DNA from 2 places in the Phenylobacterium zucineum HLK1 genome. Region 2 is predicted to be linked to the other one. Evidence: predicted binding sites of a transcription regulator. Region 2 holds the regulator's gene; the other holds the start of a gene.
What was found. The regulator LexA, encoded in region 2, represses DNA repair genes until DNA is damaged. The targets are predictions, from matches to a motif close to ATGTTCNCNANNTGTTCT.
Positions count from the first base shown of each region.

Region 1 (14,723 bases), 2.0 Mb from region 2:
ACGCCCAGGGCCGGGTGGTCGGGGTGACGATCGCCGAGAGCCCCCGCCGGGGGCGGATCTACACCACCGCGCCCGAGGTGGTGACGGCCACCCTGGCCTCGAGCGGCCGCCGCCTCGCGGCCCCCGCCGCCGCCACGGGCGAACCCATGACGCCGCAGAACTACTTCTACGTCGCCGACGACCTGCGCCGGCAGCTCCGCGTCGCCCAGGTGGTCTGCCTGACGGCCTGAGGCGGCCTAAGCCGGCGCCTGCGCCAGGCGGCGCTGCTCGCGCCGGTGCCGCACGCCCAGCATAGCGCAGAGGATCAGCGCCGGGATCCCCACGACCGCCGTGCCGGTGAAGAAGATGGCGTAGGCGGTCATCGGGTCGTAGGCCGCCTGCAGGCTCTCCACCACCTGCCCCGAGAAGCCCTTCAGCACCTTGCCGAGCAGGGCGTAGAAGCTGGACAGCAGTGCGTACTGGGTCGCCGTGTAGCCGAGGCTGGTCAGGCTGGACATGTAGGCCACCAGCGCCGCGCCCGCGAAGCCGGTCGCGATATTGTCGACGATGATGACCATGCTCAGCGTCTGGACGCTGCCGCCCAGGTAGGCGAGGGCGGCGAAGGCGAGGTTTGAGCCCGGCCCCAGGATCGCGCCCAGCACCAGCGTCGGGGTGAAGCCCAGCCGCACGGCGCTGAGGCCCGCCAGCGCGATGCCGACGACGGTGGCCCCCAGGCCGATGGTGGCGCGCACGCTGCCGACGACCTCCTTCGACAGGCCCACGTCCACGTAGAGCGGGCTGACCATCGGCCCCATCACGAAGTCGGGCAGGCGGTAGAGGCTGATCGCGGCCAGCATGAGCAGGGCGGCCAGGACGCCGTGGTCGCGGAAGAAGGCGATGAACGGGCCGACGACCGCGTCGAACAGGCCGCGGGGGGTCCAGAGCGGGGGCCCCGCCTGGGCCTTCGCCGCCTCGGGGTCGATGCGGGCCGGCTCGGTGGCGAACAGGGTCGCGGTCAGCCCGACGCCCACCGCGAGGGCGCAGAGGACGTAGGAGTTGTTCCAGCCGAGCTTGGCCGCGGCCAGCAGGATCAGTGCGTCGGTGGCGAGGATGGCGATGCGGTAGCCGAGCTGGAAGGCGGCGGTCAGCAGGCCCAGGTCCTCGTCGCTCTCGGCCCGCTCGATCCGCCAGGCGTCGACGACGATGTCCTGGGTGGCCGAGGCGAAGGCGACGACGAGCGCGAAGCCGGCGAAGGTGAGAAGGCCGCCGGCCGGCCCGATGGCGGCCATGGCGAACAGGCCCGCGCCGATGACCAGCTGGGACAGCAGGATCCAGCCGCGCCGGCGGCCCAGCAGCGGTCCCAGGATCGGCACGTCCACCTTGTCGATCACCGGCGCCCACAGGAACTTCATCGAATAGGCGATGCCGACCCACGACAGGAAGCCGATGGCGGCGAGCTCGACGCCCTCCTCCCGCAGCCAGTAGCCCAGGGTGTTGCCGGTCAGCATGAACGGCAGGCCGGACGAGAAGCCGAGCAGCAGGGTGATCAGCACGCGCGGATGGCGCAGGGCCGCGATCACCTCGCGCCAGGAATGGCCCCGGGGTTTCGAAGCGGGCTTCGGCGCGGCGGAGGTCGTGTCGGCCATGGAAGTCTCGGAAGGCGCCCCCCGGCGCCCGGTCAGCCGACCTTGGCGCGCGCCGCGGCCTTCGTCCAGCCGGCGGGCCGCGCGGTCCACCGCGTCAGGACCGCGCGCAGGGCGTCGGGCGACAGCGGCTTGACCAGGAAGTCGTTCATGCCGGCGGCCAGGCAGGCCCTGCGGTCGTCCTCGAAGGCGTTGGCGGTGAGCGCGACGATCGGCGCCTGCACCCCCTCGGCGCGCAGCCGCCGGGCGGTCTCCTCGCCGGAGAGGCCCGGCATGCGCATGTCCATCAGGATCAGGTCGAAGACGCCGATACGGGCGGCCGCCAGGGCCTCCTCGCCGCCGACCGCGTGCTCGACCGCGCAGCCCTCGCGGGTCAGCAGGGCCCGGGCCAGCAGGGCGTTGATGGGGTTGTCCTCGACCAGCAGCACGCGGGCGCCCGGCGCGGCCGCGGCCGCCACGCGCTCGTCGTCGCGCACGACGCCGGCCTTGGCGGCGGCGCCGGCGGCGATCAGCACGCGCTCGGCGAGCGAGCCGCGCCGCAGCGGCTTGATGAGATAGCCCGCGAAGCCCGACCGGCGCAGGCGCGGGATGCGGTCGCGCTCATCTGGGGCCAGCAGCACGATGCTGGCGCGTCCGGGCGGCGCGCGCAGGGGCTCGCCGGGCGGGGTCAGCGCCGCGTCCAGCAGCAGCACGTCGTCGGGTCCCGTCCGCTGCAGGACGGCGTCGAGCTCGGCCTCGGCCACGGCGCGGCCGCCGCTGGCCCGGACCTGCCGGCGGGCGGCCTCGCGGACGATGGCATTGGGCGAGGCGATCGCCACGGTGCGGCCCTTGAGCGGCTCGCCCGCCGCGGCCTCGGGCGCCGGCGGGAAGGCGGCCTCGAACCAGAAGCAGGCGCCGCCCATGCGGGCGGTCTCGACCCCCACCTCGCCGCCCATGGCGCGGGCGAGCCGGCGGGCGATGGCGAGCCCCAGCCCGGCGCCGCCCAGGTCGGCGTGCGAGGCCTCGGCCTGGGCGAAGGCCTCGAAGATGCGGTCGCGGGCGGCTTCCGAGACGCCGGGGCCGGTGTCCTCCACGGTGAAGCGCAGCCGGCCGGGCTCGGGCGTGGAGACCGCCAGCAGGACGCCGCCGGCCTCGGTGAACTTCACCGCGTTGCCGGCGAAGTTGAGCAGGATCTGCCGCAGCCGCCCCTCGTCGGCCCGCACCGAGCCCACGCCGGCCGGCGCGGCCCAGGCGATCTCCAGGCCCTTCTCGCGGGCGCGGGGCGAGAGCAGCTCGGCGACGCCGCGCAGCAGGCTCTCGACCTCCATCGTCTCGGGATGCAGCTCGACGCGCCCGGCGCCCAGCTTGGCGAAGTCGAGCACGTCGTTGACCAGGGTCAGCAGGTGCTGGCCGCTCTCGCGCAGGGCCGCCACATAGCTGCGCTGCTCGGCGGTCAGGCGGGTGCCTTCCAGGAGCCGGGCCATGCCCAGCACGCCGTTCAGCGGGGTGCGGAACTCGTGGCTCAGCGACGCCAGCTGTTCGGCGCTGATCTGGGCCCGCGCCGGGCGGCGTTCGGAAAGGGGTCGTAGCGGCTTGCGCATCCCGGCAGAGGTAGCCGCGAGGACTTAACGGTCGGTCAAACGCGCCCCAGCGGTTGCAGAACGCCGCCCCTGCGGCGAAATCGCGCCCGCCAAAGTAGACGACGCGGCGAAGCCGTCGTTTATTAGATGCGCCATGCCTACGCGCGCCGACGTCGAGACCAATCCGGCCGGGCTGCTCACGCAGCGCGAGCGCGAATGCCTGCGTCTCGTCGACCAGCACCTGAGCTCCAAACAGATCGCCCGCGAGCTCGGCATGTCGAAGACCTCGGTGGACACCTACTGCGACCGCGCCCGCCGCAAGCTGGGCGTGCCCGACCGCTACGAGGCCGCGCGCCTGCTGCGCCGCCACGACGGCGATCCTGTCCTGACCGGATCAGGACAGGACGCGATCAGGACAGACAACCCCGCCGCCCGCTGGCTGGATGACCCCGCAACAGAGGGGACGGCCCATGGGCGACCGGCAGAACTTCGACAATCGGCAAGTGATCGGCAAGGCGCTGCGCCTGCGCCGGGAGATCGACGACTTCGAGGCGCGCTGGCCGGCTCTGGCCCGCAGGGAGGAGAGCCTTCCGGCCTTCTCCTGGACCCAGCTGGAACGGCAGCTCGTCGACCTGTCGGCGACGCCCGCCCAGGCGGACATGGCGCGGCACCTGGTGTCCGCCACGCGGAAGCTGGCGCCGTTCAAGCCGGCCGAAATGGTCCTGCGGGAGATCCTCTGCATGACCTGGGTCCTGCTGGACGAGAACTTCCGGCCGGACGCGGACGATGGCTCGGGCCCAATGAGCTAGGCCCCGCCGCCCGGCTGGGCGCCATCGTGGCAGTGGCGATCCTGACCGCGCTCGCCTTCGGCGGGATGCTGGCAGGCCTCCACGCGCTGCAGGCGCTGGCCGTCAATTTAACCTAACGGCTGAACGGCCGAGAAACCCTAGTTATCTGAAACTTGCGGCGCGTCGCTCCCTCGACGCGCATGGAGACGACTCATGCTTAAGCAACGTCGAATGGTCGCCGAGCAGATCGCCGGCGCCCTGTTCGAGGCCGAAGCCGCCATCGATGCGGCCCTGGCCAAGACCGCCCACCTGACCGGCGTCATGCCCAGCCTGCGCAAGCAGGCCGGCGCCTCGGCCCTCATCGGCCAGGACGCGGTCGAGCGCGCCAGCCAGGCCATCATGGCCCTGGCCGAGGCCCGCCGCGCCATCGTCGAGACCCACAAGGAGCTGAGCGTCGCTCAGGGCCAGATGGGCCTGGGCGCGGTGTCGTTCGATCCCGGCAGCGGCGAGAAGCCGGCCCCCACCGCGGGCATGCTCGAGCGGACCGGCGGCCGCCGTCTGCGCGAGATCCGCGCGGCCTAGTTCCGCGGGCTTCCGCCTGCCGGAGAGCCATGTAGATTGGGCCCTCGGTCACAGCCGGGGGCCTTTTCTTTCGTGCAGACGCTGGCGCTCCCGCCCTGGTTCGGCCTCACGCTCATGGCCGTGGTCTGCGGCGCCGCCGTCTGGAAGGGCGGCTGGGAGGAGCGCCTGACGGCCATGGCGTTCCTGATCGCCTGGATCGCCACGCTCATCGGCCGCGACCGCGAGTGGCTGGGGACCCAGTGGGGCGCCTTCGCCGTCGACGTGGTGCTCCTGGGTTTCCTCGTCGTCGTGGCGCTGAAGAGCGCACGTTACTGGCCGATCTTCGCCGCCGGCTTTCACCTGCTGTCGGTCGCCACCCACGCGGCGCGGATCGTCGATCCCCAGGTCGGCGCCTGGGCCTATGCGACGGCGTCGGTGATCTTCTCGCAACTGACGGTCTTCGCCCTCGCGGCGGGCGTGATCGGGGTCCTTCGCGAGCGTCAGAGCGCCGAAGCCGGCGCTGCCGCCGGCGCCACGCGCCGGTAGATCAGCGCCTCGGCCACGTGGACGCGGCGCACGGCGTCCGAGCCCTCCAGGTCGGCGATGGTGCGGGCGAGCCTGAGTGTGCGCGTCCAGCCGCGGGCCGACAGGCCCCCCGCCTCGGCCGCCCGGGCGAGCAGGGCGCGGGCCGGCTCGTCCAGCGCGGCGACCTTTTCCAGGAAATCCCCCTCGGCGCGGGCGTTGAGCCTCGCCCCCTCGCCGCCCTCGGCCTTTGCGGCCCGCTCGGCCTGCAGGCCCCGGGCCGTCGCGACCCGCGCGGCGGCCTCTGCCGTTCCCTCGGCGGGCGGCGGCAGGGCGAGGTCGGCGGCGGTCACCGGCGGGACCTCCACCTGCAGGTCGATGCGGTCCATCAGCGGCCCCGAGATGCGGCCCTGGTAGTCCGTCTGGCAGCGGGGCGCCCGGCCGCAGGCGCCGCGGCCCGGTCCGCCCAGGCCGCAGCGGCAGGGATTCATCGCCGCCACCAGCTGGAAACGGGCGGGATAGCGCACGTGGGCGTTGGCGCGGGCGACGACCACCTCGCCGGTCTCGATCGGCTGGCGCAGGGAATCCAGCGCCTGGGTCCCGAACTCGGGCAGCTCGTCCAGGAACAGCACGCCGTTGTGCGCGAGGCTGACCTCGCCGGGCTTGGCCTTCAGCCCGCCGCCGGTCAGGGCGGCCATGCTGGCCGAGTGGTGCGGATTGCGGAACGGCCGCGCGCGGGTGAGCTGGCCCTTGGCGATCAGCCCGGCGATGGAATGGACCATCGAGGTCTCGAGCAGCTCCTCCGAGGTCAGCGGCGGCAGCAGGCCCGGCAGGCGCGCGGCCATCATCGACTTGCCCGAGCCCGGCGGGCCGACGAACAGGAGGTTGTGGCCGCCGGCCGCGGCGATCTCCAGCGCCCGCTTGGCGTTCTCCTGGCCCTTCACGTCGCGCAGGTCGGGCTGGCGTCCGGCGTCCAGCATCGGCCCCGGCGCAGGCGGCGCCAGCACCTGCGTCCCGCGGAAGTGGTTGACGAGGGCGATGAGCGAGGGGGCCGCCAGGATCCGCGTGTCGCCGGCCCAGGCCGCCTCGGCCCCGCACGCCTCGGGACAGATCAGGCCAAGGCCAAGGCCGCCTGCGGCCACGGCGGCCGGCAGGGCGCCGGCGACCGGGGTGATGCGGCCGTCCAGGGCCAACTCGCCCACCGCCGCCCAGCCCTCCAGGGCGTCGGGCGGGATGACGCCCATGCCGGCCATGATAGCGAGCGCCACCGGAAGGTCGTAGTGGCTGCCCTCCTTGGGCAGGTCGGCGGGGGCCAGGTTGGCGATGATGCGCCGGGCGGGGAGGGCTAGGCCCAGCCCCGCGAAGGCGGCGCGCACCCGCTCGCGGCTTTCCGAGACGGCCTTGTCGCCCATGCCGACGAGGAAGAACTTGGGCTCGCCGCCGGTGAACTGGACCTGGACGTCGACCCGGACCGCCTCCACGCCGCGGAACGCCAGCGTCACCACCCCCGCGCTCATCTCAATCCCTTGTGGTCGCCTGAGACTTATCCACAAACAGCAGCACGGACCTGGGATCGGATCAAGAACGAAAATAGAACTTATGCGGTAATCAATACGCTTCCGACACTTACGCCGGGGTCTTGATGTGGAGGCCTAGGCCCCGGCGCGAAGCGCTTCAATGCGCGTCCAGAGCACCTCGGCGGCGTCCACCCCGGTGAACCGCTTCAGCGCCACGGCCCCCGTGGGCGAGGTGACGTTGATCTCGGTGAGGTAGTCGCCGATCACGTCGATGCCGACGAACAGCAGGCCGCGGGCCTTCAGCTCGGGGCCGATGGCGGCGCAGATCTCGCGGTCGCGGGCGGTGAGCTCCACCGGCTGGGCCTTGCCGCCGACGGCCAGGTTCGAGCGGATCTGGCCCTTCTCGGGCACGCGGTTGATGGCGCCCACCGGCTCGCCGTCCACCAGCAGGATGCGCTTGTCGCCCTTGGTCACCGACGGCAGGAACTTCTGGACGATGACCGGCTCGCGGCCGATCTGGGCGTGCAGCTCGAGCATGGCGTCGATGTTCGGGTCGTCCTGCAGGTGGCGGGTCACGCCCGAGCCGCCGCGGCCGTTCAGCGGCTTCATGACGATGTCGCCGTGCCGGGCGCGGAAGTCGTAGATGGCGTCCCGATCCTGGGTGATCAGCGTCGGCGGCTGCAGGCCCGGGAACTTGGTCACGAACAGCTTCTCGGGGGCGTTGCGCACCTCGCGCGGGTCGTTGACCACCAGCACCCGGGGATGGACCGCCTCCAGGAAGAAGGTCGTGTCGATGTAGTGCATGTCGAACGGCGGGTCCTGGCGCAGCAGGACGACGTCGAACTCGGTCAGCTCGGTCCGCCGCCAGGGACCGAGGCTCGCGTGGTCGCCGGCCACCCGCTGGACCGTCACGTCGCGACCGCGGGCGAAGACCCGGCCGTCCTCCATGGCCAGCTTGTCGGTCGTGTAGACGAACAGCGAATGGCCCCGGGCCTGGGCCGCCTCCATCATCAGGAAGGTCGTGTCGCCCTCGATGTTGACGCCCTCGATGGGATCCATCTGGACGGCGACCTTCAGCGACATGGCGTTCCCCCGGGACGTTGGCGTCCCTGCGACATAGGCCCGCCGGGGCCCGAGCGCCAGCGCCCCCGGTCGGGCCTGGGGTCAGTTCAGCCGCAGCCGGACCCGTTCGCGCTGGGCGCGGGCGGCCAGCGCCACGCCGCCGTCGATCGAGGTCGCCCGCTGCAGCGCCTCCAGGGCGCCGGCCAGGGCGCCCTGGCCCTCGCGGGCCGAGGCCACGTCCAGCCAGGGGCGGTGGTCGCCGGGATCCAGCAGCGCCCGCCGCAGGGCGGCCCGCTCGGCGCGGACGTAGTCCCGCACGGCGCTGGCGCGGGCGAAGATGATGTTCTGCAGGCGCATCAGCACGGCCCGGTCGCTGACCGGGGCCATCAGCCGGTCCAGGCGGTCGGCGACGTTGGGGGTGAGGCCGGCGTGCAGCGCCCGCCGCGTCAGCTCCGACGGCAGCACCACGCGGCCTTCCGAGAACGGGTCGAGGGCCAGCGGGCCCTCCTCGGTCTCGATCCGCAGCAGGAAGTGGCCGGGGAAGTCCACCCCCTTGACCGTCAGCCCGCAGCGGCGCGCCGCGTGCAGGTAGAAGATCCCCAGGGTGACGGCCAGGCCCCGGCGCGTCTCGGCGACGGTGATGATGTCGGCGTTGCCGAGGCCTTCGGTGGTGAACAGGTCGCCGGTCAGCCGCAGGTCGCCGGCCATGGTCTCGGCCAGGGCCTCTTCGGGGCTTTCGCGCTTCAGCCGCTCGCCCAGCCGCACGACGCCCTGCTGGGCCAGGTCGCGGGCGAGGCCGGCGTCGCGCGCCGGGTCCTCGTGGATGGCGCAGGCGATCGCGGCCTCCATCAGCGGGAACTCGCCCTCCGGGGCGGCGCCTGCGTCCAGCAGGATGGTCTCGGCTTCTTCGCGGTCCATTCCGGCGTCTGGGGATCCGTCGTTCACGCGCCCTTCCAGGCGTCGGGAATATGCATAGGAAGACGCCCGGGCGCGAGGGCCAGCAAGTCGAGGCGAACCGACGCACCCTGAAGCGCCGGGCGGCGGGCGGCGAGGGCTGCGCCGGCGCGCCGCAGGCGGTCGCGCTGGTCGAAGCCGACGGCCTCCAGCGCCGCCTCGATGGTCCCGCGCCGCTTGACCTCCACCACCGCCAGGATCCGGCCGCGCACGGCCAGCAGGTCGATCTCGGCGATCGGCGTCTTCAGGCGGAAGCCCAGGATGCGGTAGCCCCTCATCATCAGCCAGAGCGCCGCCACGACCTCGCTGCGCCGGCCCGAGAGCCGCGCCGCCGCCCCCCGCGCCCGGCGCGCCCCCTGGCGCACGCTCACCGCTTGAGCTCCAGGGCGCGCCGGTAGAGGTCGCGCCGGGGCAGCCCCAGGGCCTTGGCCACCTCGGCGGCGGCGTCGGCCGGCTTCAGGCGGGCGAGGGCCTCGGCGAGGGCGGCGTCGGCGTCGGCCGCGCTCGCCTCGGTCTCGCGGCCGGGCCCGACCAGCACCACGATCTCGCCCTTCGGCGCCTCGAAACGCGGGTCGGCGGCGAGCTCGGAGAGGCGGCCCCGCACGATCGTCTCGTAGAGCTTGGTCAGTTCGCGGCAGACTACCGCCTCGCGCTCGCCGCCCAGCACCTCAGCCATGTCCGCCAGGCTGGCCGCCAGGCGCGAGCCGCCCTCGAAGAAGACCAGCGTGGCGCGCACGCCGGCGACCTCGGCCAGGAAGGTCCGGCGGGCGGCGGACTTCGGCGGCGGAAAGCCCGCGAACAGGAAGCGGTCGGTCGGCAGGCCCGCCGCCGAGAGGCCGGCGAGCAGCGCCGAGGCGCCGGGGATCGGGAACACCGGATGGCCCGCCTCGGCGGCGGCCTTCACCAGCCGGAAGCCGGGATCTGAGACCAGCGGGGTGCCGGCGTCGGAGACGAGGGCCACGCGCTGGCCCGCCTCCAGGGCCGCCAGGGCCTTGGGAAGGGCGCGCGCCTCGCCGTGCTCGTCGCAGCGCTCCAGCCGCGCGGTCAGGCCGTAGGCCGAGAGCAGCTTGGCCGCCACCCGGGTGTCCTCGGCCAGCACGAGGTCGGCCTGGGCCAGGACGTCGAGGGCCCGCAGGGTCACGTCGCGCAGGTTGCCGATGGGCGTGGCCACCACATAGAGGCCGGGCGCCAGCGGGGCGTCGTCGAGAACGGGCGGGGGCAGGGCGCGGGCCATGCCCGGAGGCTTCGCCGCTTGCGGCCCCGATGGCAAGGCCGGCTAGGCCAAGAGCGCGCGGGTGACGGCGTCCAGCAGCCGTCGGCCTTCAGCCGTGGCGCGCAGGCGCGAGGGATCGTCCGCTAGGAGGCCCAGCTCGACCAGGTGGGCGATGCGCCCCTCGGGCAGCGCCAGCGCGGCGATCTCGTCCCGGCCCACGCCCTCGGCGATCCGCAGGCCGCCCAGCAGCCGCTCCTCGGCGGCCTCCACGGGCGTCAGGCGCTCGCGCGAGCCGCCGGCGCCTTCGATGTAGTCCGCAGGCCGCGGCGCCGCGAAGGTGGCCAGCCGGCCTTCGGGAGTCGTGATCCGGCCGTGCGCGCCGGGGCCGACACCGACGTAGTCGAGGCCCTGCCAGTAGACGAGGTTGTGGCGCGAGCGCGCGGCCTCCCCCCGGGCGTGGTTCGAGACCTCGTAGGCGTCGAAGCCGGCGGCCTCCAGCACCGCCTGGGTTGTCTCGAACAGCTCTGCGGCCGGCTCCTCGGCGGGCGGGACGATGGTCCCCCGCCGCACCGCCCGGTCGAAGGCGGTGCCCGCCTCGATGGTGAGCTGGTAGGGCGAGACGTGTTCGGGGCCGAGGTCGAGCGCCGCCGCCAGCTCCCCCGCCCAGGCCTGCGGCGTCTGGCCCGGCCGGGCGTAGATCAGGTCCACCGACAGCCGCGGGAAGGCGCGGGCGGCGGCGCGTGCGGCGCGTCGGCCCTCCTCCGCGCCGTGGTTGCGGCCGAGGAGCTTCAGCGCCTCGTCGTCCAGGGCCTGCAGGCCGAGCGAGAGGCGGTTCACCCCCGCGTCGGCGAACGCGGCGAAGCGGTCGGCCTCGGCGTCGGTGGGATTGGCCTCGAGGCTCACCTCCAGGTCGGCGGCCGGGGACCACAGGCGTTTGGCTTCGGCGACGATCTCGCCCGCCCAGGCGGGGTCCATCAGCGAGGGGGTGCCGCCGCCGAAGAACACCGAGACCAGCTCGCGCGGACCGGTCAGCGCCGCCTGGGCCCGCAGGTCCGCAATGATGGCGGAGGCCAGCGCCCGCGCCTCGGCCTCGCGGCCGCGGGCGCGGTAGACGTTGAAGTCGCAGTAGGGGCAGATGCGCGCGCAGTAGGGCCAGTGGACGTAGACCCCCACCGGGCCCCCGAGCGGCCGCGGCCGGCTCGTCACAACAGCGCGGCCTTCAGCTTGGCGAACGCCCGGGCGCGGTGGCTCATGGCGTCCTTGGCCGCCGGCTCCATCTCGCCGAACGTCTGGTCGAAGCCCTCGGGGACGAAGATGGGATCGTAGCCGAAGCCCCGCGTCCCCCGCGGCGGGAAGACGAGCATCCCGTCCACCCGGCCTTCCACCACGACCGCCGGGCCGCCTGGCCAGGCCACCGCCAAGGCCGAGGTGAACCAGGCCGAGACGTCCTCGGCGCCCGCCTCCTCCAGCCGTTCCTCGACCTTGCGCATGGCGGCGGCGAAGTCCTTCTCGGGTCCCGCCCAGCGGGCGGAATAGACGCCGGGAGCGCCGTCCAGCGCCGCCACGGACAGGCCGGAATCGTCGGCCAGGGCGATGAGGCCGCTGGCCTCGGCCGCCGCACGCGCCTTGAGGAGGGCGTTGCCGGAGAAGGTCGCCTCGGTCTCGTCGGGCTCGGACAGGCCGAGCTCGCCCGCGCTCACCAGCTCGAAGCGGCCGTCCAGGATCTCGGCCAGCTCGCGCGCCTTGCCGGGGTTGTGGGTCGCCACCACCAGCCGCGTCCCGGGCTCGAGCTTCAGGGCCATCGCTTAACTCCATCTTTACCGGCGCGGGACCATAGCGCCGCCCCGCCGTGTTGCATTGCAAAAATTTAATATCGTTACTCGATGTTCATTTGATCGAGAAACGATGCGGCTGTATCGATTATCGCCATAGGGACATCGGGTCCCGCCACCCAGATGCTGCAGCGCAGCATCCAACACAAGGAGCGTCGACATGCTTTCGTCCGCCATGAACTTCATCGACCGCGCCGCCATGAGCTTCGTGGTCGTCCTGGCCGCCTTCCCCATGCTGGCCATCGTCTCCAGCCACCTCTAGGCTCCGGCGCGTGGGGTTTGTCCGACCCGTCCCGGCCCCGCTCCCGCCCCTCTTCCGGGCGACGACGAGCGGGCCGCGGCGGGTCTAGACGTTCTTGGGGGTCGGCATGCGCGCCTTGGGTCCGGGTTCCGTCTCGAGCTTCCTGAAGATCATCCTCGACGTGGTGTTCGGCGCCCTGTGGATCGGCGTCGCCGCGCTCGCCCTCATCACGCTCGCGGCCGTGCTGCTGAGCTTCAACCCCGATCTCCTGTCGGGCGTCACCCTGGACTCCGAGGCCGGCGAGGTCGTCCGGCGCGGTCCCGTCCTCGCCGCCGGCCTGATGGCCGCCGCCCTCTATCTCGCCGGCATCCTGGTCATCGTGGGCTGCCTGCGCCGCATCTTCGCCACGCTGACCGCGGGCGATCCCTTCCATCCCGACAACGTCGCGCGCCTGCGCCTCATCGGCGTCATCCTCGCGGGCCTCGAGCTCGGCCGCTACGCCCTCTGGGCCCTGACCGCCTGGGCGCTGCCCGACGTCTCGGACGTCGAGCCCAGCTTCAGCCTCACCGCCTGGTTCTCGGTGCTGGTGGTCTTCGTGCTGGCCGAGGTGTTCCGCGAGGGCGCGCGCCTGCGCCGCGAAGCCGAGCTGACGATCTGACCATGCCCATCCGCGTGCATCTCGACCGCGTCCTGCTCGACCGGCGCATGTCGCTCACCGAGCTGGCCGACCGCGTCGGCGTCACCATCGCCAACCTGTCGATCCTGAAGACCGGCAAGGCGCGCGCGGTGCGCTTCTCGACGCTGGCGGCCCTCTGCCGCGAGCTCGACTGCCAGCCCGGCGACCTGCTGGTCTACGAGGCCGGCCCCGACGACGCGCCGCTGGACGAGGAGCTGGATTAGCCGCCGGTCGCGGCGCGCTGCAGCTCGCACAGCTCGCCGATTCCCTTGCGCGCCAGGGCGAACAGCGCCTCGAATTCCGCCTCGGAGAAGCCGCGCTTCTCGCCGGTGGCCTGGATCTCCACGATGTCGCCGGCGCCGGTCAGCACGAAGTTGGCGTCGGCCTCGGCGTTGGAGTCCTCCTCGTAGTCGAGGTCGAGGACCGGCGTGCCCGAGAACACGCCGCACGAGATCGCCGCCACCTGGTCGAGGATCGGATCGGTGGCTATCACGCCCTCCTCCAGCAGGTAGCGGGTGGCCAGCCGCAGGGCGACCCAGGCGCCGGTGATGGCGGCCGTGCGCGTGCCGCCGTCGGCCTGGACCACGTCGCAGTCCACGGTGATCTGCCGCTCGCCGAGCGCCTTCAGGTCCACCACCGCCCGCAGGCTGCGGCCGATCAGGCGCTGGATCTCCTGGGTGCGGCCCGACTGCTTGCCCTGGGCGGCCTCGCGCCGGCCGCGGGTGTGGGTGGCCCGGGGCAGCATGCCATACTCGGCGGTGACCCAGCCCTGGCCCTTGCCGCGCAGGAACGGCGGCACGCCTTCCTCCAGGCTCGCGGTCACCAGCACCTTGGTGTGGCCGAAGCTCGCCAGGCACGAGCCCTCGGCGTAGCGGTTGACGCCGGTTTCCAGGGTGACGGGGCGAAGCAGGTCGGGGCGGCGGTCGGACGGGCGCATGGCTTGGGAACTCTCGGAAGGACCAGGCGTCTTGCGCCGGTGGAGGCCGCGCTTATCCTAGATCAGGAAGGTCCAGTCCATGGGCGCCCCGAAACCGGTTTCGAACGCTGACGTGACCCATTCGATCTTCGCCCCTGGGGCCGGCCTTGCCGAGCTCGACGAGCGTGCGCGGGAGATCTTCCGCCGCATCGTGGAGAGCTATCTGGAGACGGGCGAGCCGGTGGGCTCGCGGACCCTGTCCAAGGGCGGCCTGCCGCTGTCGCCGGCCTCGATCCGCAACACCATGCAGGACCTGACCCAGCTCGGCCTCCTGGGCGCGCCGCACGTCAGCGCCGGCCGCCTGCCGACCCATGCGGGCCTGCGGCTGTTCGTCGACGGCCTGCTGGAGGTGGGCGACGTGGCCGAGGCCGAGCGGCGGGACATCGAGGCCCGCCTGCGCGCCCACGGCCGCAACTACGAGGACGCGCTGAACGAGGCCTCGGCGATCCTCTCGGGGCTGGCCGGCGGCGCGGGGGTGGTGGTGACGCCGATCCGCGACGCGGGCGTGACACACGTCGAGTTCGTGCCGCTGTCCGGCGAGCGGACGCTGGCGATCATGGTGTTCGACGACGGCACGGTGGAGAACCGGCTGATCCGCCGGCCGATGGGCGTGACCCCCTCGGCCCTGCAGGAGGCGTCAAACTTCCTCAACGCCCGCATGCGCGGCCGCACCCTGGCCGAGGCCAAGATCGACCTGAAGAACGAGCTGGAGCGAGCCCGCCGCGAGCTGGACGACACCGCCGCCCGCCTCGTCGAGGACGGTTTGGCGGCCTGGGGCGGCGGCGAGGGCGACGAGCGGGCGCTGATCGTCCGCGGCCGGGCGAACCTCTTGGAGGACCGCGAGGCGATCGAGGACCTGGAACGGGTGCGCTCCCTCTTCGAGGACCTGGAGCAGAAGGAGCAGCTGATCCAGCTGCTGGACGGGGTGCGCGAGGGCGAGGGCGTGCGCATCTTCATCGGCGCCGAGACGCGGCTGTTCTCGCTTTCCGGTTCCGCCGTGATCGCGGCGCCCTATATGACGGGCACCCAGCGGGTGGTCGGGGCGATCGGCGTGATCGGCCCGGCCCGGCTGAACTATGCCCGGGTCATTCCGTTGGTGGACTACACCGCCCGCGTGCTTGGCCAGGTGATGAACGCGTAAGACCAGGTAGGACATGTCCGAAGAGAACACCCCGCCCGAGGGCGGCGACGAGGCCTTCG
Region 1 covers NC_011144.1:3,925,568-3,940,290, reverse strand. Annotated here, with positions in the region: gene PHZ_RS19260 (S1 family peptidase) at 1-230, shown strand, start outside; gene PHZ_RS19255 (AmpG family muropeptide MFS transporter) at 237-1,625, opposite strand; gene PHZ_RS19250 (response regulator) at 1,658-3,202, opposite strand; partial or broken gene PHZ_RS23675 (response regulator transcription factor) at 3,336-3,527, shown strand; gene PHZ_RS23670 (hypothetical protein) at 3,652-3,990, shown strand; gene PHZ_RS19240 (hypothetical protein) at 4,183-4,551, shown strand; gene PHZ_RS19235 (hypothetical protein) at 4,624-5,076, shown strand; gene PHZ_RS19230 (YifB family Mg chelatase-like AAA ATPase) at 5,031-6,569, opposite strand; gene gshB (glutathione synthase) at 6,705-7,652, opposite strand; gene PHZ_RS19220 (SirB1 family protein) at 7,734-8,549, opposite strand; gene PHZ_RS19215 (YraN family protein) at 8,573-8,950, opposite strand; gene rsmI (16S rRNA (cytidine(1402)-2'-O)-methyltransferase) at 8,953-9,819, opposite strand; gene hemW (radical SAM family heme chaperone HemW) at 9,862-10,971, opposite strand; gene rdgB (RdgB/HAM1 family non-canonical purine NTP pyrophosphatase) at 11,001-11,600, opposite strand; gene PHZ_RS19195 (DUF2975 domain-containing protein) at 11,999-12,529, shown strand; gene PHZ_RS19190 (helix-turn-helix domain-containing protein) at 12,532-12,771, shown strand; gene rph (ribonuclease PH) at 12,768-13,484, opposite strand; gene hrcA (heat-inducible transcriptional repressor HrcA) at 13,564-14,664, shown strand; gene grpE (nucleotide exchange factor GrpE) at 14,678-14,723, shown strand, end outside.
Region 1: the regulator LexA is predicted to act here: its motif matches at 6,634-6,651, upstream of PHZ_RS19230 (YifB family Mg chelatase-like AAA ATPase).

Region 2 (14,723 bases):
CTCCGCCTATCCCCCGGAGCCGGCGATCCCCGTCCGCGCCGCGGCGCGCCTGCTCTCGGACTATGTGCTGCGCACGACGGACGAGTTGCTGGTGCGCGTCGAGGATCTTGTCTCGGCCGTGGTCCTCCTGGCGATCCTGGGCGGCGAGACGCGCACCACCAACGTGGCCCGGATCGCCAAGCGTCTGCGGATGCCGATGGAGACCGCCCGCCGGCACGTGCTCGAGCTGACCGAAAAGGACTGCTGCGTCCGGTCGGCTAAGGGCGTGTCCGTACCTCCCGAGATGCTGGAGCGGCCCGAGTGGCGGGGCTTTCTCAGGGACAACGCCGCCAACGTCCAGCGGCTGTTCGCGGGGCTATCCGAGCGGGGCGTGATCGAGGCGTGGAGTCGGCTCGCGCCGCCGCTGCCGGCCGACGACGCTAAGGGGCTTCGGGCTTCTCCAGCGGGTGCGTGACGAGCGGCGGGGCCAGCACCATCGCCGTCGCGAACGCCAGGGTCGACACCGCCAGGAGCGCGGCGGCCGTCAACGCCGGCCAGATCCGCTCACGCCGCACCGGCGCAGCCAGCAGCGCCCGCGCCCGCGCGATCGCCGCCGCATCGAGAGTCGAATCGTCAGCCGACATGGACCGAGCATCCCGCTTGGCGGACGGCTCCGCAAAGCCTAGATGGGACGCATGATCCTGGTGATCGATAACTACGACAGCTTCACCTACAACCTGGTTCACTATCTGAACGAACTGGGGGCGGAGACGCATGTCGTGCGCAACGACGCGATCACCGCCGAACAGGCGCTGGCGCTGAAGCCGGAAGCGATCCTGCTGTCGCCCGGCCCCTGCACGCCCAACGAGGCGGGCGTCTGCCTGTCGCTGCTGGCCAGCGCGCCGGCCGACCTGCCGATCTTCGGCGTCTGCCTCGGCCACCAGTCGATCGGCCAGGCGTTCGGCGGCGAGGTGGTCCGCGCCAAGGCGCTGATGCACGGCAAGACCAGCCTGATCCATCACAACGGCAAGGGCGTGTTCGCCGGCCTGAAGAACCCCTTCACCGCCACGCGCTATCACAGCCTCTCGGTCGAGAAGGCCGCCCTGCCGCCGGACCTCGAGGTCACGGCCTGGACCGACGACGGCGAGATCATGGGCGTGCAGCACAAGACCCGGCCGATCTTCGGCGTGCAGTTCCACCCCGAGTCCATCGCCACCGAGTGCGGCCACGAGCTGCTGTCCAACTTCCTCGACATCGCCGGCGTGAAGCGGCTCGCCGACGCCTGAGCCGCCGATGTCCGACGCCTTCAAGCCGCTCCTCTCGCGCCTGGCCGACGGCGCGACCCTGTCGGACGACGACGCCGACGCGTTCTTCTCGGCCTGCCTCCGGGGTGAGCCGACGCCGGCCCAGGTCGGCGCCGCCCTGACGGCCATGCGGATGCGCGGGGAGACGCTCGGCGAGATCGCCGCCTGCGCCCGCGCCATGCGGCGAGCGGCGATCCACCTCGAGCCGCCGTTCCCCACCATCGACGTCTGCGGCACCGGCGGCGACGGGCTGCACACGCTGAACATCTCCACCGCCGTGGGCTTCGTCGCCGCAGGCGGCGGGCTGAAGGTGGCCAAGCACGGCAACCGGGCGATGTCGTCCAAGTCGGGCACGGCCGACGTCCTCGGCGAACTGGGCGTCAACATCGCCGCCCCGCCCGAGAAGCAGCTCCAGGCGCTGGACGAGGCCGGCATCTGCTTCCTGTTTGCGCCGGCGCACCACAGCGCCATGCGTCACGTCTCGCCGATCCGGGCCGAGCTGGGCTTCCGGACGATCTTCAACCTGCTGGGGCCGCTGACCAATCCGGCCGGCGCGCAGCGGCAGGTGGTGGGCGTCTTCGCCGAGCGCTGGGTCAAGCCGCTGGCGCAGGCGCTCGGCATGCTGGGGTCCGAGAAGGCCTGGGTCGTCCACGGGGCCGGGCTCGACGAGCTGACCACCACGGGCGAGACCTCGGTCGCCGAGTTCTCGGACGGCAAGGTCCGGCTGTTCACGATCACCCCGGAGGCGGTGGGCCTACGCCGCGCGGCCCTGGCCGACATCACCGGCGGCAGCCCGGCCGAGAACGCGCAGGCGCTGCGCCGCCTGCTCGCCGGGGAGACCGGCGCCTACCGCGACATCGTCGCCCTGAACGCCGCCGCGGCCTTCCTGGTCGCCGACAAGGTCGAGACGCTGCGCGAGGGGGTCGAGCTGGCCGGCCGTGTCCTGGACGAAGGGCGCGCCCAGGCCGCCCTGGAGCGACTCGTGGAGATCACCGCCCCATGAGCGACATCCTCGAGAAGATCGCCGCCTACAAGCGCGACGAGGTCGCCGTCCGCAAGGCCGCGCAGCCGACGATCGCGCCGCCGGCCGAGGCCCCGCGCGGCTTCCGCGCCGCGCTGACGCGGGCGCACGCCCCCGGCCGCCTGGCCCTGATCGCCGAGATCAAGAAGGCCTCCCCCTCCAAGGGGCTGATCCGGGAGGACTTCGATCCGCCCGCCCTCGCCCGCGCCTACGAGGCCGGCGGCGCGGCCTGCCTGTCGGTACTGACGGACGGGCCCAGCTTCCAGGGCGACGACAGCTACCTCGCCGCGGCCCGGAGCGCGGTGCGCCTGCCGTGCCTGCGCAAGGAGTTCCTGGTCGATCCCTGGCAGGTGGCCGAGAGCCGGTCGCTCGGGGCCGACGCCATCCTGGTGATCCTCGCCATGGTCGACGACGTCCTCGCCGCCGAGCTGATGGCCGAGGCCCAGCGGCTGGGCATGGATGCCCTGGTCGAGGTGCACGACGAGGCCGAGATGGCGCGCGCCGGCGCGCTCGGCGCCGACCTGATAGGCGTGAACAACCGCAACCTGCGGACCTTCGAGGTCGACCTGTCCACGACCGAGCGGCTGGCCACGATGGCCCCGGCCGGCGCCCTGCTGGTCACCGAGAGCGGCATCTTCACCCCCGCCGACGTCGCTCGCCTGGAACGCTGCGGGGCACAGGCCATGCTGGTGGGCGAGAGCCTGATGCGGCAGGCCGACGTGACCGCCGCAACCCGCGCCCTCCTCGGCTGAGTCGCCCGTTCCGCCGTCCGGCGCCGGGCCAGTTCTCCTGATTTTTCAGGGAGAACGGTGGTAACTTGACATTAACTAGGAACACCTAGAGAATATCGATAACGTTTGCGCTTTGTTCCAGAGGTCGCCTGCAGATGCTCACCCGCAAGCAGCATGAACTGCTCATGTTCATCCATGAGCGGATCAAGGAAACCGGCGTCTCGCCGTCCTTCGACGAGATGAAGGAAGCGCTGGACCTGGCGTCCAAGTCCGGGATTCACCGGCTGATCACCGCCCTGGAGGAACGCGGCTTCCTGCGCCGCCTGCCCCACCGGGCCCGCGCGCTGGAGGTGGTCCGCCTGCCGCAGCAGGCCACGGCCGCCGCTCCGCCCAAGGGTCGCGCCCCCTTCAAGCCGCAGCTGGTCGAGGCCGGCCAGGCCATGCCGGTCGCGGCCAACGACACTCGCGAACTGCCGATCCTCGGCAAGATCGCCGCCGGGACCCCCATCGAGGCCATCCAGCAGGAGCGCGACCGGCTGCCGGTCCCCGAGGCGATGCTTGGCGCGGGCGAGCACTTCGTCCTCGAGATCCAGGGCGACTCGATGATCAACGCCGGCATCCTCGACGGCGACTTCGTGGTGATCCGCCGGACCGACAGCGCCAACTCCGGCGACATCGTCGTGGCCCTGGTGGACGGCGAGGAAGCGACCTTGAAGCGCCTGCGCAAGAAGGGCGCCTCGATCGCGCTCGAGGCGGCCAACCCCGCCTACGAGACCCGCATCTTCGGCCCCGACCGCGTGGCGGTGCAGGGCCGCCTCGTCGGCCTCATCCGCCGTTACCACTAGGCCCTAGCGCCCCCTGGGGTCGAAGCCCCAGGTCCAGGGCCTGCGTCCGCGCAGGTCCTGGCTCCAGGCGATGCGCCAGCTTCCGTCGCTCCGCCGCCAGAGTTCGGCCGAGCCGCCGGCGCGGAAGTCGGCGCCGGTCAGCACCAGCGGCGCCCCGCAGCTCTCCGGGCGGAAGTCGTTCCTCAGGATCACCACCTCTGCCGAGCCGCAGAGGGCGTCAAGGCGGCCCGGCTTCAGCGGCCGGCGCAGGTTCCAGGCGGCGGAGACCCGCATCGGCGCCCCCGCCCCCGGCGCACAGCTCCAGCGGTCGCAGTCGAATCGTTCGTCCCGCTCGGCCTCCGAGGTCAGCGGCGTCAGGCCCCGGCGGCGGGCCCACAGCTCGGCCCCGAACAGCTTCACGTCCGGACGCAGCAGCACCGCCTCGCGCCCCTCGCGGACCGCCACGGCGGCGCCGTCGGCGCTGATCCACAGGTCCGGCGTCGCCGGTCGCGGCGCCCAGAGCACCGACAGGGCCAGCGGCAGGCCCGCCCAGCGCAGCCGTCCTCGCCACAGGCAGACGAAGAGCAGGCCCACGAACGAAGCCGCCAGCGTCCAGGCCGGCGCGCTGGGAACCAGCGTCTGGGCCATGGGGGCCGAGGCCGCCGCTGCGGCGATGCGGTTCATCAGCTCGATCGCAAGCCCCGCCGCCTCCAGCGGAATGCGCCCGAGGCCGAAGGGGGCCAGCGCCGCGCCGAGGGCCAAGGCCGGCATCAGAAGGAAGGTGGAGATCGGCGCCACGGCCAGGTTCGCCAGCAGGCCCCAGGTGGAGACGCGGTTGAAGTGCTGGATGGCGAACGGCCCCGTGGCCAGGCCCGCGACGAAGCTGACGGCCAGGCTGGCGGCGGTCCAGGTCACGACCGCCTGCGGCAGGCGGATCCACCAGGGCGCCTCGATCTCGCGGATCGGCCGGGGCCAGCCCTCGGCCAGCGCCACCAGAGCGGCGGTGGCGGCGAACGACATCTGGAACCCGGGCTCGGTCACCGCTTCCGGCTGGAGGAGGAGCACCCCCATGGCGGCCAGGGCCAGGGCGTGCAGGCTAATCGCCTGCCGGTCGGCCAGGACGGCGGCGAAGGCCACCGCCGCGGTGATCGCCGCCCGCTCGGCCGGCGGCGGCGCGCCCGACAGCACAAGATAGCCGCCGACCGCGGCCAGACCGACCAGCGCCGCCACCTTCTTGCCCGACACCCGCAGCGCCAGCCACGGCCAAGCGGCCACCGCCAGGCGGGCGGCGGCGAAGGTGAAGCCGCCCACGATCGCCATGTGCAGGCCGCTGATCGAGATGATGTGCGCCAGGCCCGAGACGCGCAGGTTCTCCACCTGCTCGGGCGGAATGAACGCCTCGTGGCCCGTGGTCATCGCCGCCGCCAGCCCGCCGCTCTCCGGGCCGAGGGTCTCGACGATCCGCCGGGTCAGCGCCCAGCGGACAGCGTTCACCCGCATCGTCAGCCGCAGCCGCCAGGGCGCCACTGTATCGGGCGTCCACCACTCGGGCGGCCGCAGCGCCAGACCGACCCCGCCGACGCTCTCGAAGAAGGCGTCGCGCGCGAAGTCGTAGGCCCCGGGGCTGGCCGGAGGCGGCGGGGGATTGAGGATGGCCAGAACCCGCACGCCCTCGCCTGGCGCCGGCACAGGCGTTCCGGGGCGGAGCGTCACGCGCACCCGGATGGGCGTGGTCTCGGGCGCCCACGAGCCGATCCGGACGGGCGCGATCAGCAGGCGCTGGCCGCCCTGGCCCGGCGCGGCCACGTCCACCACCCAGCCTTCGACCGGCTGCGGCCTCGCGCCCGCGACGGCGACCGGCGCCTTGACGCTCTCGGTGCGCAGCTTGGCCACGGCGAAGCCGCCGAGGCCGAACGCCGTCAGCGCGAGGGCCACCACCACGGGGCGCGGGCCCGCCCAACGCCCCGCGGCCAGGAGCAGCGCTGCGGCCGCCCCGAGCAGCAGCCAGGCGACCCAGGCCTGCGGCTCCCGCATCAGCGCGAAGTAGGCGCCGCATCCGGCGCCGAAGGCCACGGGCGTCCACAGGGTCCAGCGGTCGGCCTGCGCCTCGACCTGGTCGCGGAGCCAGGCCGCGTGGGCGCGGAGGCTGGAAGCACGCCGAATCCGCATGCTAAGAGGCGCCCCCAAGTGTTCAGCTCCGGCGTTATCCGCCAGGGCCGCCCCAACCCCTCCGAGATCGATGCCTGACCGTCCCGTCCGCACCCGGATCGCCCCCTCGCCTACCGGCATGATGCACATTGGCACGGCGAGGACCGCCCTGTTCAACTGGCTTTATGCCCGCCACACGGGCGGCAAGTTCCTGCTGCGCATCGAGGACACCGACCGGGAGCGTTCGACCGACGAGGCGGTGAAGGTGATCTTCGACGGCCTGAAATGGCTGGGCCTGGACGCCGACGAGCCGCCGGTGTTCCAGTTCGCCCGGGCCGACCGGCACCGCGAGGCCGCCGAGACGCTGCTGGCGCGCGGCGGCGCCTATCGTGATTACATGACGCCCGAGGAGCTGGAGGCGGAGCGTGAGGTGGCGCGCGCCGAGGGCCGGGTCGTCCGCTCGCCCTGGCGCGACGCCTCGCCCAACGACGCCCCCGACCGCCCGTTCGTGGTGCGGCTGAAGGCGCCGCAGGAGGGCGAGACTGTCATCCAGGACGCGGTGAAGGGCGAGGTCCGGTTCCAGAACAAGCAGCTGGACGACCTGATCCTGCTGCGCACCGACGGCACCCCCACCTACAACCTCGCCGTGGTCGTGGACGACCACGACATGGGCGTGACGCACGTGATCCGCGGCGACGACCACCTGAACAACGCCGCCCGCCAGACGCTGATCTATCAAGGCCTCGGCTGGGAGGTCCCGGTGTGGGCGCACCTGCCGCTGATCCACGGCCCCGACGGAGCGAAGCTGTCGAAGCGCCACGGCGCCCAGGCGGTCAGCGAGTTCGACTCCATGGGCTACCTGCCCGAGACCATGCGCAACTACCTGGCCAAGCTGGGCTGGGGCCACGGGGACGACGAGATCTTTTCGGATGAGCAGGCGATCGCCTGGTTCGACATCAATGACGTGGTCAGCGCGCCGGCCCGCCTCGACTGGGCCAAGCTGAACCACCTGAACAACCACTACATCCGCCAGGCCGAACCCGCGCGCCTCGCCGAGCTGGTCAAGACGGTGCTGGCGAGCCGCGACTGGCCCCTCGAGGCCGGGGACATGGCGGTGATCGAGCGCACGATCCCCTTCGTCCGCGACGGCGCCAAGACGACGCTGGAGCTGGCCGACAACGTCGTCTTCGCGCTCAAGCGCCGGCCGCTCGAGCTGCCCGAGAAGACCCGGACGCAGATGACCGAGGAGCTGCGCGGGCGCCTTTCGCGCCTGCGGGAGGCGCTGGCCGCTGTCGAATACTGGGACGTGCCGTCGCTCGAGGCGGCGCTGCGGGCGTTCGCGGAAGCCGAAGGCGTGGGCCTGGGCAAGTTCGGACCGCAGCTGCGCGCCGTGCTTTCCGGCGGCGCGCCGGCCCCCGATCTCGCAGGCGCGATGGTCGCGCTGACCCGCGACGAAAGTCTAGGACGGCTCGACGATGCGCTTTCACCGTCCGCGTAAACCGCTATAAGGCCGCTCGAACGAGCGTTTCATCTCGCACCCGCGAAAGGAGTCCGCATGGGCGACACGGCGAAGATCGGCATCGGCGGCAAGGACGTTGAGCTCCCGGTCCTGAAGGGGACGGTTGGCCCCGACGTGGTCGACATCCGCAAGCTGTACGCGGAGACCGACACCTTCACCTACGATCCGGGCTTCACGTCGACCGCCTCTTGCGAGAGCAAGATCACCTTCATCGACGGCGACAAGGGCGTGCTGCTGCACCGCGGCTACCCGATCGACCAGCTGGCGGAGAAGTCGAGCTTCCTCGAGGTCTGCTACCTGCTGCTGCACGGCGAGCTGCCCACGGCGGCCGAGTTCACGACGTTCGAGCACAACATCACCTATCACACGATGGTGCACGAGCAGTTCGACCGCTTCTTCCAGGGCTTCCGCCGGGACGCGCACCCGATGGCGATCATGGTCGGCGCGGTCGGGGCCCTCTCGGCCTTCTACCACGACAGCACCAACATCGACGATCCCGAGCAGCGGATCATCTCGGCTCATCGCATGATCGCCAAGATGCCGACGATCGCGGCGCGGGCGTTCAAGTACTCGAAGGGCCAGCCCTTCATCTATCCGCGCAACGAGCTCTCGTACGCCGAGAACTTCCTGCGCATGTGCTTCTCGGTCCCGGCCGAGGACTGGAAGCCGAACCCGGTCCTGACCCGGGCGATGGATCGCATCTTCATCCTGCACGCCGACCACGAGCAGAACGCGTCGACCTCGACCGTCCGCCTCGCCGGCTCGTCGGGCGCCAATCCGTTCGCGTGCATCGCCGCCGGCATCGCCTGCCTCTGGGGCCCCAGCCACGGCGGGGCGAACGAAGAGGCGCTGAACATGCTGGCCGAGATCGGCTCGGTGGACCGCATCCCCGAGTACGTCCAGGGCGTGAAGGACCGCCGCTACCGGCTGATGGGCTTCGGCCACCGGGTCTACAAGAACTACGACCCGCGGGCGAAGGTCATGCAGACCACCTGCCACGAGGTCCTGGCCGAGGTCGGTCACTCGGACGACCCGCTGCTGAAGGTGGCGATAGAGCTCGAGAAGATCGCGCTCAACGATCCCTACTTCATCGAGCGCAAGCTCTACCCGAACGTCGACTTCTACTCGGGCATCACCCTGCGCGCCCTGGGCTTCCCGCCGGACATGTTCACGGTGCTGTTCGCCCTGGCCCGCACCGTGGGCTGGATCGCGCAGTGGAAGGAAATGATCGAGGATCCGTCCCAGAAGATCGGCCGCCCGCGCCAGCTCTACACGGGCGCCGCCCAGCGCGACTACGTGCCGGTGGAGAAGCGGGGCTAAGCAGCCCCCTTCCCTTCCAGGACTTTCAGGACTGCAGACGCGGCGGCCTCGTTCGGATCGGGGCCGCCGCGTCCCATTTTGTCGAGGGCCGCGTACTGCCGCTCGACCTGCCGGCGGCGCAGATCCGCATCGTCCAGGCGCAAGGCCGCCTCGCGCGCCAGGGCCGGGCCGTTGCAGTCGTCCTGCAGCAGCTCCGGCGCCACCGCCTCGCCGGCGGCGATATTGAACAGCGTCACATACCTCGTGGTGATCAGCCGCTTCAGGATCGCATAGGTCAGCGGCGCGAGCCTGTAGCCGACCACCATCGGACAGCCCGCCAGCGCCAGTTCGGTCGTCACCGTGCCCGAGCAGGCCAGGGCCACCGTCGCGGCCTTCATGGCGTCGAGCTTGCCGGCTTCCCCCTCCACGACGTGCGCGCGGTTCGGCCAGCCGGCGACCCGGGCCCGGACCATGTCGGCCACCGTCGGCGCGGCGGGGATCACGACGTGGAGCTCGGGCCGCTCGGCCTTCAGCCGCAGGACCGCATCCTCGAACGCCGGCAGGACGCGCTGGATCTCGCCCGGGCGGCTGCCGGGCAGCACCAGGAGGATGGGATCGTCAGGCCCTGCGCCGATGCTCCGGCGCAGGCGGGCCGGATCGGCCCCGCCGAAGTCGATCGCCAGGGCCGAGTTGCCGACGAAGGTGGTCGGCAGGCCCTCGGCCTCGAAGTACGGCGCGTCGAAGGCGTGGATCGACAGCAGGTGGTCGTAGGTCGCCGCCGTGGTCTTCCCCCGGCCCGGCCGCGAGGCCCAGACCTGCGGGCCGACGTACTTCACGAGCGGCATGCCCGGACGGGCCCGGCGCAGTCGCTGGGCTACGCGAAGGGTGAAGCCCCAGGAGTCGATCAGCACGGCGACGTCGGGCTTTTCGCGCGCGGCGATGGCGGCGGCTTCGCGGGCGCGGCGGATCACCTTCGGATAGGCGGCGAGCCCCTCGAGCAGGCCCAGCACCGACAGCTCGGCGATGTCGAACGGGCTGTCCAGCCCCTCGGCCCGCATCCGCTCGCCCCCGACGCCGACGAACCGGACTCCCTCGCCCAGCCGCCGCCGGAGCGCCCGCATCAGGCCCGCTCCCCGGTCGTCGCCGGAGGCCTCGGCGGCCACCAGCATGACGGTGAGCGGCCGGCCCGCGGTCATCGGCCTTCTGGCTCCACGCCGAAGATGAACACGCCGAGCTCGTCGGCCAGCGAGATCACCGCCTCGCGGTCCAGCACGATGACCCGCCCCGCCTCGCCCACGATGCCGGCCAGACCAGCCCGCGCCACGCCCTGGACGGTCGCCAGGCCGATGGTTGGCAGGTCCACCCGGGTCTCCTGGATCGGCTTGGGCGCCTTGGCCAGCACGCCGCGGCCCGCCCCCGGCCGGCCGCGCAGGTGCGCCGGCAGATCGGCCACGCGGGCCAGCATGGCGTCGGTGCCCTCCTGCGCCTCCACGGCCAGGACGAGGCCCTGGGTCACCACGGCGGCCTGGCCGATGTCGAGCCGGCCCACGGCGCGAGCCACCTCCAGCGCGCGGTCGGCGTCGCGCAGGTCGTCGTCCGAGCCCCGCGCCCGGCCAAGGAAGCCGGACGGCAGGGTGAGGTCGTCCATCACCTCGTGCGCGCCCTCGACCGCGAAGCCCTCGGCCTCGAACTCCTCGACCAGCAGGCGCAGCAGGGCGTCGTCGCCCTTGCGGGCCGCGGCGACGGCCCGGGGCAGCAGCTTGAGCCCCCGGAGGTCGGGCATCAGGCTGGTGAAGTCCGGCCGCGCCACGATGCCGGCCAGGCAGACCGCCTCGCACCCGGCGCGCTTCAGCGCCTTGATGCACTTGCCCACCTCGGCGATGCCGACCTCGGCGCCGGCGTAGGGCGCGAGCTGGGCGCCCGCGAAGCCTTTCAGCCGGATGACGAAGAGCGGCCGGCCCGAGCGTTCGCAATGCTCGGCGATCTCGACGGGAAGGCCCCCGCCGCCGGCGATCAGCCCCAGCTTCTTCATCAGACTTCGCGTTCGGGCAGGCAGAGGGGCCGGCTGGCGTCGGCGCGGATGAAGTCGATGATCTCCATCACCTGCGGGCTGTCGGCGTAGGTCTGGGCGGTGTCCTCCAGGCGCTCCTGGAAGGTGCCCTCGTCGGCGAACAGCAGCCGGTAGGCGGCGCGCAGGGTGTTGATCGTCTCGCGGTCGAACCCGCGCCGCTTCAGGCCCACGAGGTTCAGCCCCTCGAGATGGGCGTGGTTGCCCCACACCGAGCCGTAGGGGATCACGTCCTTCACCACGGCCGCCAGGCCGCCGATCATGGCGTGGCGGCCGACGCGGGTGAACTGGTGGACCGCTGCGAGGCCGCCCACGATCACATAGTCGCCGATCTGGCAGTGGCCCCCGAGGGTGGCCTGCTTCGTCAGGATGACGTTGTCGCCCACGATGCAGTCGTGCCCGACATGGCTCTCGATCATGTAGAGGCCGTTCGAGCCCACGCGCGTCACGCCCCCGCCGTGCGGCGTGCCGATGTTCATCGTGGCGTGTTCGCGGATCAGGTTGTTGTCGCCGATGACGAGCTCGGTGTCCTCGCCCTTGTAGGCGGTGTGCTGCGGCGGCCCGCCGAGGACGGCGAACGGATGGACGTGGTTGTTCGCGCCCAGGGTCGTGCGCCCCTCGACCACGACATGGGCGTGCAGGCGCGTGCCGGGGCCGATCCTCACCGCCTCGCCGACGATGCAGAAGGGGCCGATGCTGACGCCGTCCGCCAGCTCGGCGCTGTCGGCGACGATGGCGGTGGGGTGGATCTCGACGGCCAAGCGCTCAGGTCTCCACGACCATGGCGGCGAACTCGGCCTCGGCGGCCACCTTGTCGCCCACCAGGGCCTGACCCGCGAACTTGAAGACGTCGCCGCGGTGACGGACCACGCGCACCGGCATCCGCACCACGTCGCCTGGCCGCACCGGCGAGCGGAAGCGGCAGTTGTCGGCCGACATGAAGAAGATCGCCTTGCCGGCGGTGTCCACCTCGAGCGATTTCGACATCAGGACCGCGCCGGTCTGGGCCATGGCCTCGATGAGCAGCACGCCCGGCATCACCGGATAGTCCGGGAAATGCCCCTGGAAGAAGGGCTCGTTCACCGTCACGCACTTGATGCCGACGATCGACTCCGAGGGCTTGTACTCCTCGCAACGGTCCACCAGCAGGAACGGATAGCGGTGCGGGATCCGCTCCAGCACCTCGGTGATGTCGATCTGCGTCGGGTCCTGCCCCGCCGGCGCCTTACGCGTCATTCCCAGCCCCTTTACCGTCCGGCCCCCTGCGGTTCGCCATCCGGGCGAGCCACGCCGTTTCCTTCAGCCAGTGCCGGATCGGACGGGCGGGCATGCCCCCCCATGTCTCTCCGGCCGGGATGTCCTTCATCACGCCGGCCGCCGCGCCCACCCGGGCGCCGGCGCCGATGGTCACATGGTCGGCCACGCCGGCGCGGCCGCCGAACTGGGCGCCCTCGCCGATCTCCACGCTGCCCGAGATGCCGGTGTGGGCGGCCATGACGCAGTTTCGTCCCACGCGGACGTTGTGGGCGATCTGCACGAGGTTGTCGATCTTGGTGTTCTCGCCGATCACGGTGTCGTCGAAGGCGCCGCGGTCGATGGTGGTGTTCGCCCCGATGGTCACCCCGTCCTGGATGATCACCCGGCCGAGCTGCGGGATGTCGATCAGGCCCTGCGCCCCGGCCGTCGCGCCGAAGCCCGGCTCGCCGATGACCGCGCCGGCCAGGATCCGCACCCGGTCGCCGAGCAGGGCGAAGCCGAGGGTGACGTTCGCCCCGATGTCGCACTCGCGGCCGATCGCGACGCCGGCGCCGACCACGGCGTTTGGGCCGATCCGGGTCCCGCGTCCCACCTTGACCCCCGGCCCCAGCACGACCCCCGCGCCCAGCTCGACGCCCGGCTCCAGCACCACGTCGGGCGCAATGGCGTCCGATCCGACCGCACGGGGCCGGTGCAGCGTCTGCGCCGCCAGCGCATAGGCGCCGTGCGGGTTGCGGGTGACGAGCGGGATGCAGCCATCGGGCAAGACGCTTGCGTCCCTGGCCTGGACGAAGCAGGCGCCTTCCAGGCGAGCGAGGCCCGGCAGGTGCTTGCGGTCGGTCAGGAAGGTGACGGTGTCGGGCCCCGCGTGGGCCAGCACCGCCGCGGCGCGGATCAGGCGGGCGCCGTCGGCGCCTGCGGGCAGGTCCGCCCCGCCGAGCTTGGCCAGCTCGGCGAGGGGAACCGGTCCCAGGTCTTCGTAGAAGCGCGGATCGGGCATGGTGCGCCTTGGCGGGCTCGCTCCGCGCTCCGTCGGCCGACTAGCGGCGCGGCTGTTGCGTCTGGGCGGCCGGAGCGGGCTGGGCCGCCGGCTGGTCCAGGCGCTCGCGGTCGAAGGCGAACTGGGTGATCTTGGCGTTCAGCGCCGTGACCACGCCCTGGGTGATGTCCATCGCCGGGTTGCCGATGATCACCGAGTCCCGGTTCAGCAGCACCGAGCACTGGCGCTGCTGGTAGACCTGACGGATCAGGGGCTCCATCTCCTGGCCCACGCGGCCGATCGCCTTCTGCTCGGTGGCGGCGACTTCGCGCTCGCGCAGCTGCGCCTTGCGCTGCAGGGCGTTCGCACGGACCTGCAGGGCCGAGGCGCGCTGCTCGAGGGTGGTGCGGTCCAGCGTCGCGCGCTGGCCTTCGAGCTGCTTGCTCTCGTTCTCGATCCCGGTGCGCTCGCCGTTCAGCTCGGCGTTCGTCTGCTGGATGATCTGCTCCATCCGGGTGTTGACGTACTTGCCGACCGCCGAGCCCGCGATGGCGCCCTGGACGCTCATGATGCAGATGCCGGGCAGCGCGGGGCCGTGGGTCACCGGCGGCGGGGCGTTGGTCTGGGCGACGGCCTGGGCGTTGGCCGCGCCGGCCAGCGCCAGAGCGGCGGTCGCGGCGCATCCGGCCGCGGTGAAGGTCTTGAAGTTCATATGTTTCCTAGAACCTGGTTGAGGTGGAGAACCGGAAGGTCTCGGTCTTGTCGTAGTCCTCTTTGGCCAAAACACGGCTGAAGTCGAACCTGATCGGACCCATGGGCGAACGCCAGAAGATGCTGAGGCCCGCCGACGCCCGCAGGGACAGGTCGTCCTGGACGTTGGGGTCCCGCGCGCCCAGCGGGCACTCGGCGGTGCCCGGCGGCGGGCACTGCTTGTCCTCCTTGTCGAGGAGACCCAGGGTGCCGAAGTCCGAGAACAGCGCGGCCTTGATGCCGTACTGCTCGGGCAGGAAGGTCGGCACCGTCAGCTCGACCGTGCCGATGGCGTAGGCCTTGCCGCCCAGCGAGTCGGCGCGGGTGAACGAGAGGTCGCGCGGGCCGATGCCAGCGGTCTCGAAGCCACGGAAGGTGTTGCCGCCCTTGTAGAAGCGATCGTTGATCCGGACGTTGTCGCCGCCCCAGCCCTCGACGTAGCCGGCCGAGCCGGTGAGGCTCAGGATGAAGTCGCGGGTGAAGCCGTGGTACCAGCCGCCCTCGGCCTCGGTGCGGACGTAGTTCACGTCACCCGCCAGGCCGGCGAAGTCCTGCACGAAGTCCACGTAATAGCCGCGGGTCGGGTTCAGGTAGTCGTTCCGCCGGTCGAACCGGATGCCGTAGCCCACCAGCGAGGTGATGAACGAGCCCCGCTGACCGCAGATCGCCAGCGCCAGCAGCGGCTGGCTCGGATCGCAGTAGAAGTCGTCGATCTTGATCTCGTCCTGGCGCAGCGAATAGCGCAGCGACCCGCGGGCGTTCAGGCTGAGCGGGAAGTTGGCCCGCAGCGTCGTTCCGACCGTGGCCGTCTCGTACGAGGTGTAGTCCGACAGGTCGTAGCGGT
Region 2 covers NC_011144.1:1,967,827-1,982,549, forward strand. Annotated here, with positions in the region: gene PHZ_RS21645 (hypothetical protein) at 1-454, shown strand, start outside; gene PHZ_RS09685 (hypothetical protein) at 420-623, opposite strand; gene PHZ_RS09690 (anthranilate synthase component II) at 675-1,265, shown strand; gene trpD (anthranilate phosphoribosyltransferase) at 1,273-2,286, shown strand; gene trpC (indole-3-glycerol phosphate synthase TrpC) at 2,283-3,056, shown strand; gene lexA (transcriptional repressor LexA) at 3,191-3,880, shown strand; gene PHZ_RS09710 (ComEC/Rec2 family competence protein) at 3,884-6,028, opposite strand; gene gltX (glutamate--tRNA ligase) at 6,099-7,505, shown strand; gene gltA (citrate synthase) at 7,563-8,846, shown strand; gene lpxB (lipid-A-disaccharide synthase) at 8,843-10,021, opposite strand; gene lpxI (UDP-2,3-diacylglucosamine diphosphatase) at 10,018-10,857, opposite strand; gene lpxA (acyl-ACP--UDP-N-acetylglucosamine O-acyltransferase) at 10,857-11,654, opposite strand; gene fabZ (3-hydroxyacyl-ACP dehydratase FabZ) at 11,659-12,129, opposite strand; gene lpxD (UDP-3-O-(3-hydroxymyristoyl)glucosamine N-acyltransferase) at 12,119-13,150, opposite strand; gene PHZ_RS09750 (OmpH family outer membrane protein) at 13,191-13,841, opposite strand; gene bamA (outer membrane protein assembly factor BamA) at 13,849-14,723, opposite strand, start outside.